DNA from 3 places in the Hominenteromicrobium sp. genome. Region 1 is predicted to be linked to each of the others. Evidence: predicted binding sites of a transcription regulator. Region 1 holds the regulator's gene; each other region holds the start of a gene.
The links. Region 1 encodes NrdR, which represses ribonucleotide reductase genes. Its sites were predicted from a motif close to CACNANATNTNGTG; they were not measured.

Region 1 (4,257 bases):
CCGTCACCTTTTCAAATTTGAGCTCGGTCGTTTTGAGACGGCGTCGTAAAAGCGAAATGTTTGTCTGGTAGGTTTCCACAAAGCCTTCGCGGGGGCCGCGCTGCATAACTTCCGTATCGGGCTCATCCACCCCGCGCGCAGCAAAGCCCTGCGTGCCGAACGCGAGCGCTGTCGGACAGTTATCGAGCAGCAGCACCGCAAAACCGTTCATCATGCGTTCGAGCACTTCGCTGACGGTGGAAAGCTCGGCTTGCTCTACGGCGCACAGCACGTTTTCTTCGATAAACAAAAGTGTTTCTTTGCCGTTATCCGTCGGAATTTTCGCGCGCATCAACGGATTTAAAATGCTCAAAGTAATGTGCTGCTTGCTGACGAGCCCGTCCATGGTGAGCAGCGCGGCCGGTACCGTGCCGACCATAAATTCGCGCTCGATATAATCCATGGCGTTTTCAAATAATCCATTTATATATGTTACGTTTTCCTTTAAGTGTTCAGATAAGTTTTCCATCAGCAGTTTCCTTTCCGCATGGTTCTCCTGTGTAGATTTTACAGAAAGGCCGTATTTTATACGCCCGAAGACGCATAATAGCGACGAAGACATACGGAAAGGAAAACGCCATGTTTATTTCGTTTGTGCGCACAATCATCTTGTATTTTATGATTATTTTGGCCGTTCGCGTTATGGGCAAACGGCAGATCAATCAACTGCAAACGAGTGAATTGGTCGTGACGCTGCTCATCTCAGACCTTGCGGCGATCCCGATGCAGGACAGCGGACAGCCGCTTTTCAGCGGGCTCATCCCCATTTTGGTGCTCATCGCGCTCGAGGTGCTCGTTTCGGTTTTCATGCTTAAAAGCAGCCGTTTTCACCGTTTGGTGTGCGGCAAGCCGGTCGTCATCATCAAAGATGGGCGTATCATTCAGGAAAACATGCAGGAGCTGCGCATGAGCGTAGAAGACCTTTTTGAGCAACTGCGGCAAAAGGATATTTTTGTGCTTTCGGATGTGGCATATGCCATTGTAGAGACGAACGGCACGCTGAGTGTCGTTAAAAAAGCCGCCGTCGATTACCTGCGTCCGAGCGATATGGGCGTGAAAGTGAAAGACGAGGGCCTTGAAGTCGTTGTGGTGAGCGACGGAGACCTTTCTGTGGGCTCTATGCACTTGTGCGGCAAAAATGAAGAGTGGATACACAGCATATTAAAAAGCGAAGCCGTACCGCTTTCCGAAGTGTTTATTCTAACGGTAAACACAGCCGGCCATTATACGCTCATTCGGCGGGACGGCAGCCTAAAAAAGGGAGTGAAAAAATGAAGCGCATGACCTTTTCAATCGTTTTGGCGGTATTTGCTGTGGCGGTGTGTATCTTTGGTTACTGCAACACGGCAAGATCTGCGAATACACTGATTGTGTCCGCGGAAAATATCGACCGGCTGCTTTCCGACGGCGAAGCGGAAAAAGCCTTGGAGGAAAGCCGAAAATTGCAGGCAGACTGGGAGAAAATACACGATAAACTGTGCGTTTTCCTGCCGCACGAGCATTTGGAGCCGCTGGAAAACATTTTTGCCGTGCTGCCCTATTATATTGAGCAGGAGGAGGTGTCCTTAGCGCGCGCCGAATGCCAGATGGTGAAAAACACGGCGGAGCACATTCAAAAAACAGAGCGCATCGCATTTGAAAATGTGTTTTAAAGCAAAAAACAGCAGCCCCATATCGCGTTGGGACTGCTGCTACATAATCTGAATTTATCGGTTGCGCTCGGCCTTAATCTTATTGAGCTCATCCATGAACGTATTGATGTCTTTGAATTCACGGTAAACGGAAGCAAAGCGAACATAGGCGACTTCGTCGACCTTCTTGAGCTTATCCATGGCATAAGTGCCGATGAGCGTGGATGGCACTTCGCGGTCGAGCGAGTTTTGCAGGAGCGTTTCAATCTCGTCTACGATGCGCTCCAGTGTTTCAAGCGGTACCGGGCGTTTTTCGCAGGCGCGCAGAAGGCCGTTCAACAGCTTGTTGCGGTCAAAAGCCTCACGGGATTTATCTTTTTTTACAACGACCACCGGCACAGTCTCAATGACTTCATAGGTCGTAAAGCGTTTTGCGCAGTTTAAGCACTCACGGCGGCGGCGAATGCGCTCCCCCTCATCGGTCGGCCTGGAATCGATGACCTTACTTTCACTGTATCCGCAATAGGGACATTTCATGGAAAACCCTCCAAAGTTCTAACACACCAAATCTGTCTCTTAAAGTAGTGTTATTATACAACAGTTTTCGGGGAAAAATCAAGCGAAACCGCATACTTTTTTCTATTTTGACCTTAAAATCGGAAAGAAACGTCAAATCTCTGCGATTTTCGCCCGCAGGGCGTGATTTTGTCTCGGTTTTTGCTTGATTTGAAGACTATCTTTCGGTATAATAAAACGGAATATGAACCGAGGAGAACAACTATGGCAATACTTACGGTGAACAACATAAAAAAGATGTTCGGCACCGATGTGATCATTCAGGATATTACATTTGAAGTGCAGAAAGGCGACCGTATTGGCCTTGTGGGCATTAACGGCTCCGGAAAGACGACGCTTTTCAAGGTACTGAACGGAGAATATACGGCGGACGAAGGCACCTTTACCCCGGCACGCGAAACGTCCATCGGCTACATGGAGCAACATGTTTGCCGCGATATGGAAAAACCGGCGTTTGACGAAGTGATGACGGTGTTCGCGCCGCTGCTCAAAATGGAAGCAGAAATAGAAGTGCTCACGACGAAAATTTCGGAAATGCCGGAAAACCTTAACGAGCTTATCGAAAAGCAGGCGGAGCTAAACGATCGTTTCATCGCAGACGGCGGCCTCACCTGCCGCAACCGTGCAAAAAGCACACTCATCGGCCTCGGCTTTGCGCCGGAGCAGATTTATGCTCCTATCGGTGTTTTGAGCGGCGGACAGAAAGCGAAAATTCAACTCGCAAAAATGCTGCTCGGCGAATCGAATTTGCTGTTGCTGGATGAGCCGACGAACCACCTTGATATTCCGTCTGTTGAATGGCTGGAGGATTTTCTGAAGAATTACAACGGCTCGTACATCGTTATTTCGCACGACCGTTATTTCCTTGATGCTGTGACGAACCGCACATTTGAGATTGAAAACACGCATTTGACAGAATATAAGGGCAATTATACGAAATATTTGCAGCTGAAAGAAGAAAACCGCCTTGCGATGCAGCGCGTCTACGATAACACCCAGCGCGAGATCAAGCGCATTGAGGGCATCATTGAGCAGCAGAAGCGGTTCAATCAGGAGCGCAACTATGTGACGATTGCGAGCAAGCAGAAGTCCATTGACCGTTTGCAGGCGGCGCTTGAAAAGCCGGAGGATGATCCGGATACCATCAAATTTCAGTTTAAGGCGAGCCAGCGCGGCGGCAATGATGTTCTGGAAGCGGAAGAGCTTGCCCTCTCATTCGGCGACCACAGGCTCTTTAAAAATGTGAATCTCGATATCAAACGCGGCGAAAAGGTGTTTCTCATCGGCCCGAACGGCTGCGGAAAAACGTCATTGCTGAAAGTGCTGTTGCACATTTATAAGCAAACCTTCGGCGATTTCCGCTTTGGCGCGAATATCGACATCGGCTACTACGATCAGGCGCAAGGCAATTTAGATGAGAGTAAGACGGTCATCGATGAGATCTGGGATCTGCACCCCTACATGACGCAGACGCAGGTGCGTAGCGCATTGGCGGTGTTCCTTTTTAAAGGCGAAGACGTGTATAAGCCCGTGAAAGGGCTTTCCGGCGGCGAGCGTGCGCGCGTGCTGCTTTTAAAGCTGATGCTTTCCAAAGCGAACCTTTTGATCCTCGACGAACCGACGAACCACCTCGATATCGGCTCCTGCGAGGCGCTTGAAAACGCACTTCTGGGCTACGATGGCACGCTGTTCGTCGTTTCGCATGACCGTTATCTTATCAACAAGCTTGCGGATAAAATCTACTATCTCACCCCTTCCGGCACAACGCTGTACCTCGGCAACTACGACGCATATCTTGAGGCCCGTCAAAAGCAGGAAGCCGCAAAAGCCGCTGCCGAAGCGGAAAATGAAAACGCTGTGCCGAAAGCCAATACAGTCTATAAACAAAAGAAAGAGCGTGCCTCTGAAATTCGGAAGCGCCGTGCCGCACTTTCGAAATGCGAGCGCGAGATCGAAGCGGCGGAAGCGGAAATTGACACGCTGAACGGGCAGCTCTCCAACCCCGAGACGG
Region 2 (4,257 bases), on a different contig from region 1:
AAGACCCCACCGCCTTTGAAAAGGCGGGCGAAACTTTTAATCACCGTTAACGGTAACTTTGCTCTATCTAATTAAATGCGAATAATCCGGGACGTCGTGGTAGCGCTTTTTCAGCTCCAGAAGCCTTTCGAGCGGAACGCCTTCGCCCTCTCTTCTGCCGCACCTCGGGCACACCTTGTCGATGATGCCGTTATACCCGCACACAGGGTCTCTGTCTACGGGGTGGTTGACCGAGCCATAGCCGATGCCCATTTCTTTCATGCAGCGCACGATGCTTTCAAATGCGTCGATGTTTTTGCACGTATCGCCGTCGAGCTCCACGTAGCTGATATGCCCCGCATTCGTGAGCGCGTGAAACGGCGCTTCTCTGCGAATCTTTTCATAGGCGCTGATGGGGTAGTACACCGGCACGTGAAACGAGTTTGTGTAATACTCTCTGTCCGTAACGCCGGGAATTTTGCCGTATTTCTTTTGGTCTATGCGCACAAAGCGGCCGGAAAGCCCCTCTGCGGGCGTTGCGAGCAAGGTGAAGTTGAGGCCGGTCTCACGGCTTTTTTCGTCCATTTTCTCCCGCATATGGGAGATAATCTCAAGCCCCAGCTTCCAGCTTTCTTCGCTTTCGCCGTGGTGCTTACCGGTGAGGGCTTTTAAGGTCTCGGCAAGGCCGATGAAGCCAACACTTAAGGTGCCGTGCTTTAAGACTTCGGCGACGGAATCGTTGCGGTCGAGCTTTTCGGAATCGATCCACACGCCCTGCCCCATGAGGAACGGATAATTATACACCTTTTTGCTGCACTGGATTTTGAAGCGGTGCAGAAGCTGTTCTTCCACGAGCGCGATTTTTTCATCGAGCAGCTTATAGAACGTTTTCATATCGCCCTTCGCTTCAATGCCGATGCGCGGCAGGTTGATGGAGGTGAAACTCAAATTGCCTCTGCCGCAGGTGACTTCCTTTGTGTTATCGAATACATTGCCCATGACGCGCGTACGGCAGCCCATGTACGCCACCTCGGTGTTATAATCGCCGGGTTTATAGTATTGCAGGTTGAACGGGGCGTCCAAAAAACTGAAATTCGGGAACAGGCGCTTGGCGGAGCAGCGCAGCGCGTGGCGGAACAGGTCATAGTTCGGGTCGCCCTCGTTGTAGTTGACGCCCTCCTTGACTTTGAAAATTTGAACCGGGAAAATGGGTGTTTCGCCGTCGCCGAGCCCCGCTTCCGTAGCGCGGAGCAGGTTGTGCACGGCCATTCTGCCCTCCGGAGAGGTATCCGTGCCGTAGTTTAAGGAGCTGAACGGTACCTGTGCACCGGCGCGGGAATTCATGGTGTTTAAATTGTGGACGAGCGCTTCCATGGCCTGATACGTGGTAGCATCCGTCTCTTTGTAGGCGGTCTTTGCGGCGTATTCCGCGGCGGCGCGGGCAGCGTCGCCCGTGATGATCTGGAAGCCGTTTTCTGCTTGATGGCGCGGCAGAAACGCGCGCAGCTTTTCGGCGTAAGCTTCTGCGGTGTGCATTGTGACATCGGTGCCGAGCGCTTCTTTGATGGCAGCCGTCAGCGCGGCGGCATCGGAGGCGCTCATATCAAACCGCACCTCAATATACTGCGCAAGCGCACGGAAATACTGCTTGCGGTATGTTTTCTTCACGCCCTCCGCCATAGCGTAGTCGAAATTCGGCACGCTTTGGCCGCCGTGCATCTCGTTTTGGTTTGCCTGAATGGCGATGCACGCGAGCGCGGCGTAGCTGCGGATGTCGTTCGGCTCTCTCAAATAGCCGTGGCCTGTGGAAAATCCGTCTTGAAACAGCTTTAAAAGGTCAATCTGACAGCATGTTTCGGTGAGGGCGTAAAAGTCTTTATCGTGAATGTGGATGTCGCCGCTCACGTGTGCTTCGGCAATCTCCGGCGGGATGACATATTTATCATAAAATGCCTTGGCGCTTTCGGAGCCGTATTTCAGCATGGTGCCCATGGCGGTATCGGCGTTGATATTCGCGTTTTCGCGCTTTAAGTCATCCTCTTCGGACGGGCGGAACGTGAGGTTTTCAAAAATCTTCACGAGCTCGTCGTCCATTTCGCGCAGGTGCTCATGCTCCGTGCGATAATTGATGTAAGCGTTCGCCGTTTTGGCGTAATCGGCGGCAAGAAGCTTTTCCTCCACCACGTTTTGAATTTCCTGCGCCGTGGGCGTACCCGGCAGCTTTTCGAGCGCCGTGAGCACCTCTTCGGTCAATTCGTTCAGATCGGCGTCGCTCATACGCTCTGCGGCGATCCTGGTATTGGCCTTAAAAATGGCGCTTTTGATTTTCCGCGCATCGAACGACACCTTGTCCCCGCTGCGCTTGACAATATATCGAATCATACGTTTAACTTCCCTTTCCGTTTCTCCCCTGCGGCAAAGCCTAAGAGCCTTCGCTTTGCGCTTTCTGTACTTTCGATTATAGGCGCTTTTCCTATACATGTCAAGGGCATATTTAGTATCAAAACCACTATATATAGTATTAGGTTTACATAATAATAACAAAATATACCGCGCGTCATAGAAACGGTTTTTTCCATAACACGCGGTATAACTTGTGATTTCATGGCGTTTTTTCACGGTTTTTGGGGCACATTTCGGCGCGGTTGCACACCGTCTATACCCGTTTATAAGCCCTATGCACGCCATACGGCGGTTGACAAAATAAACCGCGTTTTTTCACGAAATTTTTGCCGGCTTTTTTAGTTGACGACGGCGCCGAGCAGTCCTGCGAGATACACCGCGCCCTCCAAATCGATCTTTGTTTTCTGCATTTTTGCAAAGCGGATATCGGTGCGCGAAAATTTGGCACGGCGCAGGTCGCATTCTTTCAGCTGCGCATTGCGGAACACGGTCTCCGTAAGGTCGCATCCGGAAAGATCGGCTTTTTCGAGGTCCGCTTCCGCAAAGCTCGTACCGCGCAGACTGATGCCGGAAAAGTCCTGCTTTTTGAGCGGACAATGATCGAGCACACAGTATTCGAGTGTGCCGCCGCGCACGGCCCAACCGGTGAGGTCTGCGCCCGCAAAGGAGCAGCCCGAGACACGGCAATTCTCAAACGCGGTGACAAACAGGCTTGCGCCCGAAAACGTGCAGTTTTCAAACGAACAGCCGCGCGCCAAAACGTCGTTTAAGCGAGAAAAATCGAACGCACACGCAGAAAAGCGGCATTTTTCAAGCAAAGCGCCGGAAAACATCGCGCCGCGCAGGTCGCAATTTTCAAACGTATAGCCGCGCAGCTCGGCGTCCGTGAAATCGGTATCGCCGAGCCGCGCGTTTTTATACGTGTTCTGTTCTAAAGAGAACATTACTCTTCTTCCGTCACGGCGATGTGCAGCTCTTTGAGCTGTGCCTCGGTGACTTTGGACGGTGCGTCCATCATGACATCCTGTGCGCTCTTGTTCATCGGGAACGCGATGACCTCGCGGATGGATTCTTCGCCGGAGAGCAGCATAACCATGCGGTCTACGCCCGGGGCGATGCCGGCGTGCGGCGGCGCTCCGTAGCAGAACGCGTTGTACATGGCCGGGAACTTCGCCTTTACGTCGTCTTCGCCGAGGCGTACCATCTCGAACGCCTTGACCATGATCTCCGGGTCATGGTTACGCACAGCGCCGGAGGAGAGCTCTACGCCGTTGCAAACGAGGTCGTACTGGTCTGCCAGAATGTCGAGCGGGTCAATCTCGCCGCGCTCGGCCTTAAGCAGCGTTTCCATACCGCCGGAGGGCATGGAGAACGGGTTGTGGCAGAACTCCAGCTCGCCGGATTCCTCGCCGATCTCGTACATGGGGAAATCGACGATCCAGCAGAACTCGTAGCGCTCTTTATCCATGTGGCCCTCGCACGCCGCGCCGAGCATACGACGCATGACGCCTGCGGTCTTCTGGGCCTCCTCACGCTTGCCTGCGGAGAGGAACACGAGCGTATTCGGCTCGAGAGACAGCGCGGATTTGACGGCTTCCACGGTCTTTTCATCCGCATTGATAAACTTTGCGATGCCGCCGGCAATGGCGCCGGATTCATCGACCTTGAACCAGTACGGCTTCTGGCCGGCCTGCACCTCTACGTCTGCGCAGAGCTTATCGACCGCCTTGCGGGCAAGCTTGCAGTTGGAGACCGGGACAGCCTTGACGATGTTGTTTTCAAACGGGCCGAAGCCGCAGTTTTGCAGAATGTCCGTAACGTCCTTGACGCGCAGGTCGATGCGCAGGTCCGGCTTATCGGAGCCGAACTCCTCCA
Region 3 (4,257 bases), on a different contig from region 1:
TGCCGATCGGCGACATTCAGGCGGGCGACCGCATCGTTGTGCGCACGGGCAATATGATTCCGCTTGACGGTAAGGTCGTCGAGGGTGAAGCTTTGGTCAATCAAGCCTCTATGACCGGCGAATCTCTGCCGGTGCAGAAGTCCGTCGGCAGCTACGTGTATGCCGGCACCGTCGCCGAAGAGGGCGAGTGCGTCATCTGCGTCGAAAAAGCTATGGGCGGCGGCCGTTATGACCGCATCGTCCACATGATCGAAGAATCCGAAAAATTGAAATCCACCGCAGAAGACAAGGCTTCCCGCCTTGCCGATAAGCTTGTGCCGTACACGCTTGGCGGCACGGCGCTGACCTATCTGCTCACACGCAACGTCACAAAGATGCTCGCCGTGCTGATGGTCGATTTCTCCTGCGCATTAAAGCTCTCCATGCCGATCGCGGTGCTGTCCGCAATGCGCGAGAGCAGCGCACACCATATTTCCGTCAAGGGCGGCCGCTTCATGGAGGCCGTTGCAAACGCCGATACCATTGTGTTCGATAAAACCGGCACGCTGACGTACGCAACACCGCGTGTTGCCATGATCGAAACGTTCGGCGACCGTGAGGAAAGCGAAATGCTGCGCCTTGCCGCCTGCCTTGAGGAGCATTACCCGCACTCCATGGCAAACGCTGTCGTGGCCGAAGCCAAGGACCGCGGCCTCTCCCACGAAGAGTACCATTCTCGCGTGGAATACGTCGTCGCGCACGGCATTTCCAGCACTGTGGAGGGCAAAAAGGTCATCATCGGCAGCGCGCACTTCGTTTTTGAAGACGAGGGCTGCGTGATCCCGGAGGGCGAAGAAGCGAAGTTCAACGCACTTCCGGCCGAGTATTCGCACCTTTATCTGTGCATTTCCGGTGTGCTCGCAGCCGTCATCTGTATCTCCGACCCGCTGCGTAAGGAAGCAAAGGACGCCATCTGCGCTCTGCACGCTTGCGGCATCAAGAAGGTTGTCATGATGACCGGCGATAATCGCAAGACCGCCGAAGCCGTTGCAGCAGAGGTCGGCGTGGACGAGTTCTACGCCGAAGTGCTGCCGGAGGATAAGGCGAACTTCATCCGCCGCGAAAAAGAAATGGGCCGCACCGTTATCATGGTCGGCGACGGCGTGAACGATTCTCCGGCGCTGTCCGAAGCAAGCGTCGGCGTTGCCATCAATACCGGCGCCGCCATTGCCAGAGAGATCGCGGACATCACCGTTGCGGCAGGCGATCTCTATGAGCTCGTCACCCTGCGTCAGCTCAGCACTGCGCTCATGGCGCGCATCCACCGCAACTACCGTTTCATCGTCGGCTTCAACCTCATGCTTATCCTGCTCGGCGTAGGCGGAATCATCCAGCCGACTACCTCCGCACTCCTGCACAATATGTCCACACTCGGCATCAGCCTCAAAAGCATGACAGATCTTCTGCCGGAAAAAGCAGAGGAAGAGTAAGAAAAGAAGCTTCCCGTAACGGTGGTCAAAAGTTTTCGCCAGCCTTTTTCAAAAGACTGCGGGTACTTAGGACAGCGCCCTAAGTTGCTTTTATCAGAAAGCGAAATCTCTTTGCCTACATAAAATTAGGAAGGTTGATTTGAATGTCCGGGGGACATTCAAAACGTAGGGAACCCAGCTGCATGGGTTCCTGCAAGGGCGGTCAATGACCGCCCTTTTTTACATCCAAACCCGCGCTTTGCCGCGCCGCTCTGCAGTGTCCTTTCACGCTTTATTGCACAATGGGTAAAAGGGTACAAAAAGAAATTTAAAATAAAGCGCATTTACTACTCGACAAGATGCCAACTTAGGTGTATACTGGTAGGGTGCTTGCGGCAGGAACCGCAAAAACGAACACAATATCTTGTGGTTACGCATAAATATTCAATATAAAGAAAATTATGGAAACTGATTATGAAAACCAAAGGGGCTGGAAACATGCAGCTCCCGCGGGCGGTATGAAGGAGCGGTAAGGAACATGAAGATTATTAAGAGAAACGGCTCGGAAGCAGCGTTCGATATCACGAAGATTATCGTCGCTGTCTCCAAGGCAAATAAAGAGATCGACGAGCGTCAGAGACTTACGAACGAGCAAATTCGCACAATTGCTGCAAATGTCGAAGGAGCGTGCGTCGCCATGGGGCGTGCAGCGTCCGTGGAAGAAATACAGGACCTCGTAGAAAAGCAGATCATGGGGCAGGGTGCGTTCGATGTCGCTAAGGAGTATATCTGTTACCGCTATACGCGTTCGCTTGCGCGCCGCGCCAATACCACCGATAACCAGATTCTCAGCCTTATCGAGTGCAACAACGAGGAAGTCAAGCAGGAAAACGCGAATAAAAATCCAACCGTAAACAGCGTCCAGCGCGATTACATGGCCGGCGAGGTTTCCAAAGACATCACGCGCCGCATTTTGCTTCCGCGCGAAATCGTCGAAGCACATGAGCAGGGCATCATCCATTTCCATGATATGGACTATTTCGCGCAGCACATGCACAACTGCGACCTCGTAAACCTCGAAGACATGCTGCAAAACGGCACGGTCATCACCGGCACGCTCATTGAAAAGCCGCACAGCTTCTCCACCGCCTGCAACATCGCCACGCAAATCGTCGCGCAGGTTGCAAGTAACCAGTACGGCGGCCAGAGCATCAGCCTCGCACACCTCGCGCCGTTCGTGCAGATCTCCCGCGAGAAAATCCGCCGTGAGGTCGAAGTCGAGATCGGCGAGCTTGGCGTTTCCCCGGATGAGGCTCAAATCTCCAAAATGGTGGAGCGCCGTCTGCGTGAGGAGATCAAGCGCGGCGTGCAGACCATCCAGTATCAGGTCGTGACTTTGATGACGACGAACGGTCAGGCGCCGTTCATCACCGTGTTTATGTATCTGAACGAGGCGAAAAACGAGCGCGAAAAGCGCGACCTCGCCATGATTATCGAGGAAGTGCTGCTCCAGCGCTATGAGGGCGTCAAAAACGAAAAGGGTGTGTGGGTTACCCCGGCATTCCCGAAGCTCATTTATGTTTTGCAGGAGGATAACATTACCCCCGGCAGCGAATACTATTACCTCACCGAGCTTGCCGCAAAGTGCACCGCAAAGCGCATGGTGCCGGACTACATCTCCGAAAAGAAGATGAAAGAGCTCAAAGAAGGCAACTGCTTCCCGGTCATGGGTTGCCGCAGCGCGTTAAGCCCGTGGAAGGATGAAAACGGCAACTATAAGTTCTACGGCCGCTTCAATCAGGGCGTCGTCACACTGAATCTTGTCGATGTTGCGCTCAGCTCCGGCGGCGATATGGAAAAATTCTGGAAGGTCTTCGATGAGCGCCTCGACCTGTGCTACCGCGCACTCATGTGCCGCCACAACCGCTTGAAGGGCACATTGTCCGACGCCGCGCCAATCCTCTGGCAGTACGGCGCAATCTCCCGTCTCAAAAAAGGCGAGCCCATCGATGCGCTTCTCTACGGCGGCTATTCCACCATTTCGCTCGGCTATGCCGGTCTGTGCGAGTGCGTGCGCTACATGACGGGCAAATCCCACACGGACCCCAGCGCAACGCCGTTTGCACTCGCTGTCATGAAGTACATGAACGCTGCGTGCGAAAAATGGAAGGCAGAGACCACCATCGGCTTCGGTCTGTACGGCACGCCGCTTGAAAGCACCACGTACAAGTTCGCAAAGTGCCTCCAGCGCCGCTTCGGCATCATCCCGGGCGTCACGGATAAGCCGTATATCACAAACAGCTACCACGTCCACGTCACCGAGCATATTGATGCGTTTGAAAAGCTCCGCTTCGAGTCGCAGTTCCAGGCGCTTTCCACCGGCGGTGCGATCAGCTATGTCGAGGTCCCGAACATGCAGAATAACCTCGAAGCCGTCCTGCAGATCATCCGCTATATCTACGATAACATCATGTACGCCGAGCTTAACACCAAGAGCGATTATTGCCAGAAGTGCGGCTACGACGGTGAGATTCAGATCGTCGAGGATGACGGCAAGCTCGTCTGGGAGTGCCCGAACTGCGGCAACCGCGACCAGGATACCATGAACGTCGCCCGCCGCACCTGCGGTTACATCGGCACCCAGTTCTGGAACCAGGGCCGTACCGCCGAAATCAAAGAGCGCGTGCTGCACTTGTAATTAAGTCAAAATCAAGAATAAACAGTACCGCACAGGGCAGGCGCTTTGTGCGGTATTTCATGAATAGAGGAAACCATCATGAATTACGGTGAGATCAAAAAAACCGACATC

Region 2: the regulator NrdR is predicted to act here: its motif matches at 2,487-2,500, upstream of ACLTX1_RS08135 (anaerobic ribonucleoside triphosphate reductase).
Region 3: the regulator NrdR is predicted to act here: its motif matches at 1,864-1,877, upstream of nrdD (anaerobic ribonucleoside-triphosphate reductase).

Annotation. Positions count from the first base shown of each region.
Region 1 is NZ_JBKWAE010000004.1:171,215-175,471, reverse strand. It holds gene ACLTX1_RS04985 (spore germination protein) at 1-508, opposite strand, end outside; gene ACLTX1_RS04980 (DUF421 domain-containing protein) at 619-1,314, shown strand; gene ACLTX1_RS04975 (DUF4363 family protein) at 1,311-1,691, shown strand; gene nrdR (transcriptional regulator NrdR) at 1,746-2,207, opposite strand; gene abc-f (ribosomal protection-like ABC-F family protein) at 2,451-4,257, shown strand, end outside.
Region 2 is NZ_JBKWAE010000009.1:11,426-15,682, reverse strand. It holds gene ACLTX1_RS08135 (anaerobic ribonucleoside triphosphate reductase) at 64-2,361, opposite strand; gene ACLTX1_RS08130 (pentapeptide repeat-containing protein) at 2,721-3,326, opposite strand; gene aspS (aspartate--tRNA ligase) at 3,326-4,257, opposite strand, start outside.
Region 3 is NZ_JBKWAE010000012.1:72,025-76,281, forward strand. It holds gene ACLTX1_RS09740 (heavy metal translocating P-type ATPase) at 1-1,469, shown strand, start outside; gene nrdD (anaerobic ribonucleoside-triphosphate reductase) at 1,987-4,146, shown strand; gene nrdG (anaerobic ribonucleoside-triphosphate reductase activating protein) at 4,225-4,257, shown strand, end outside.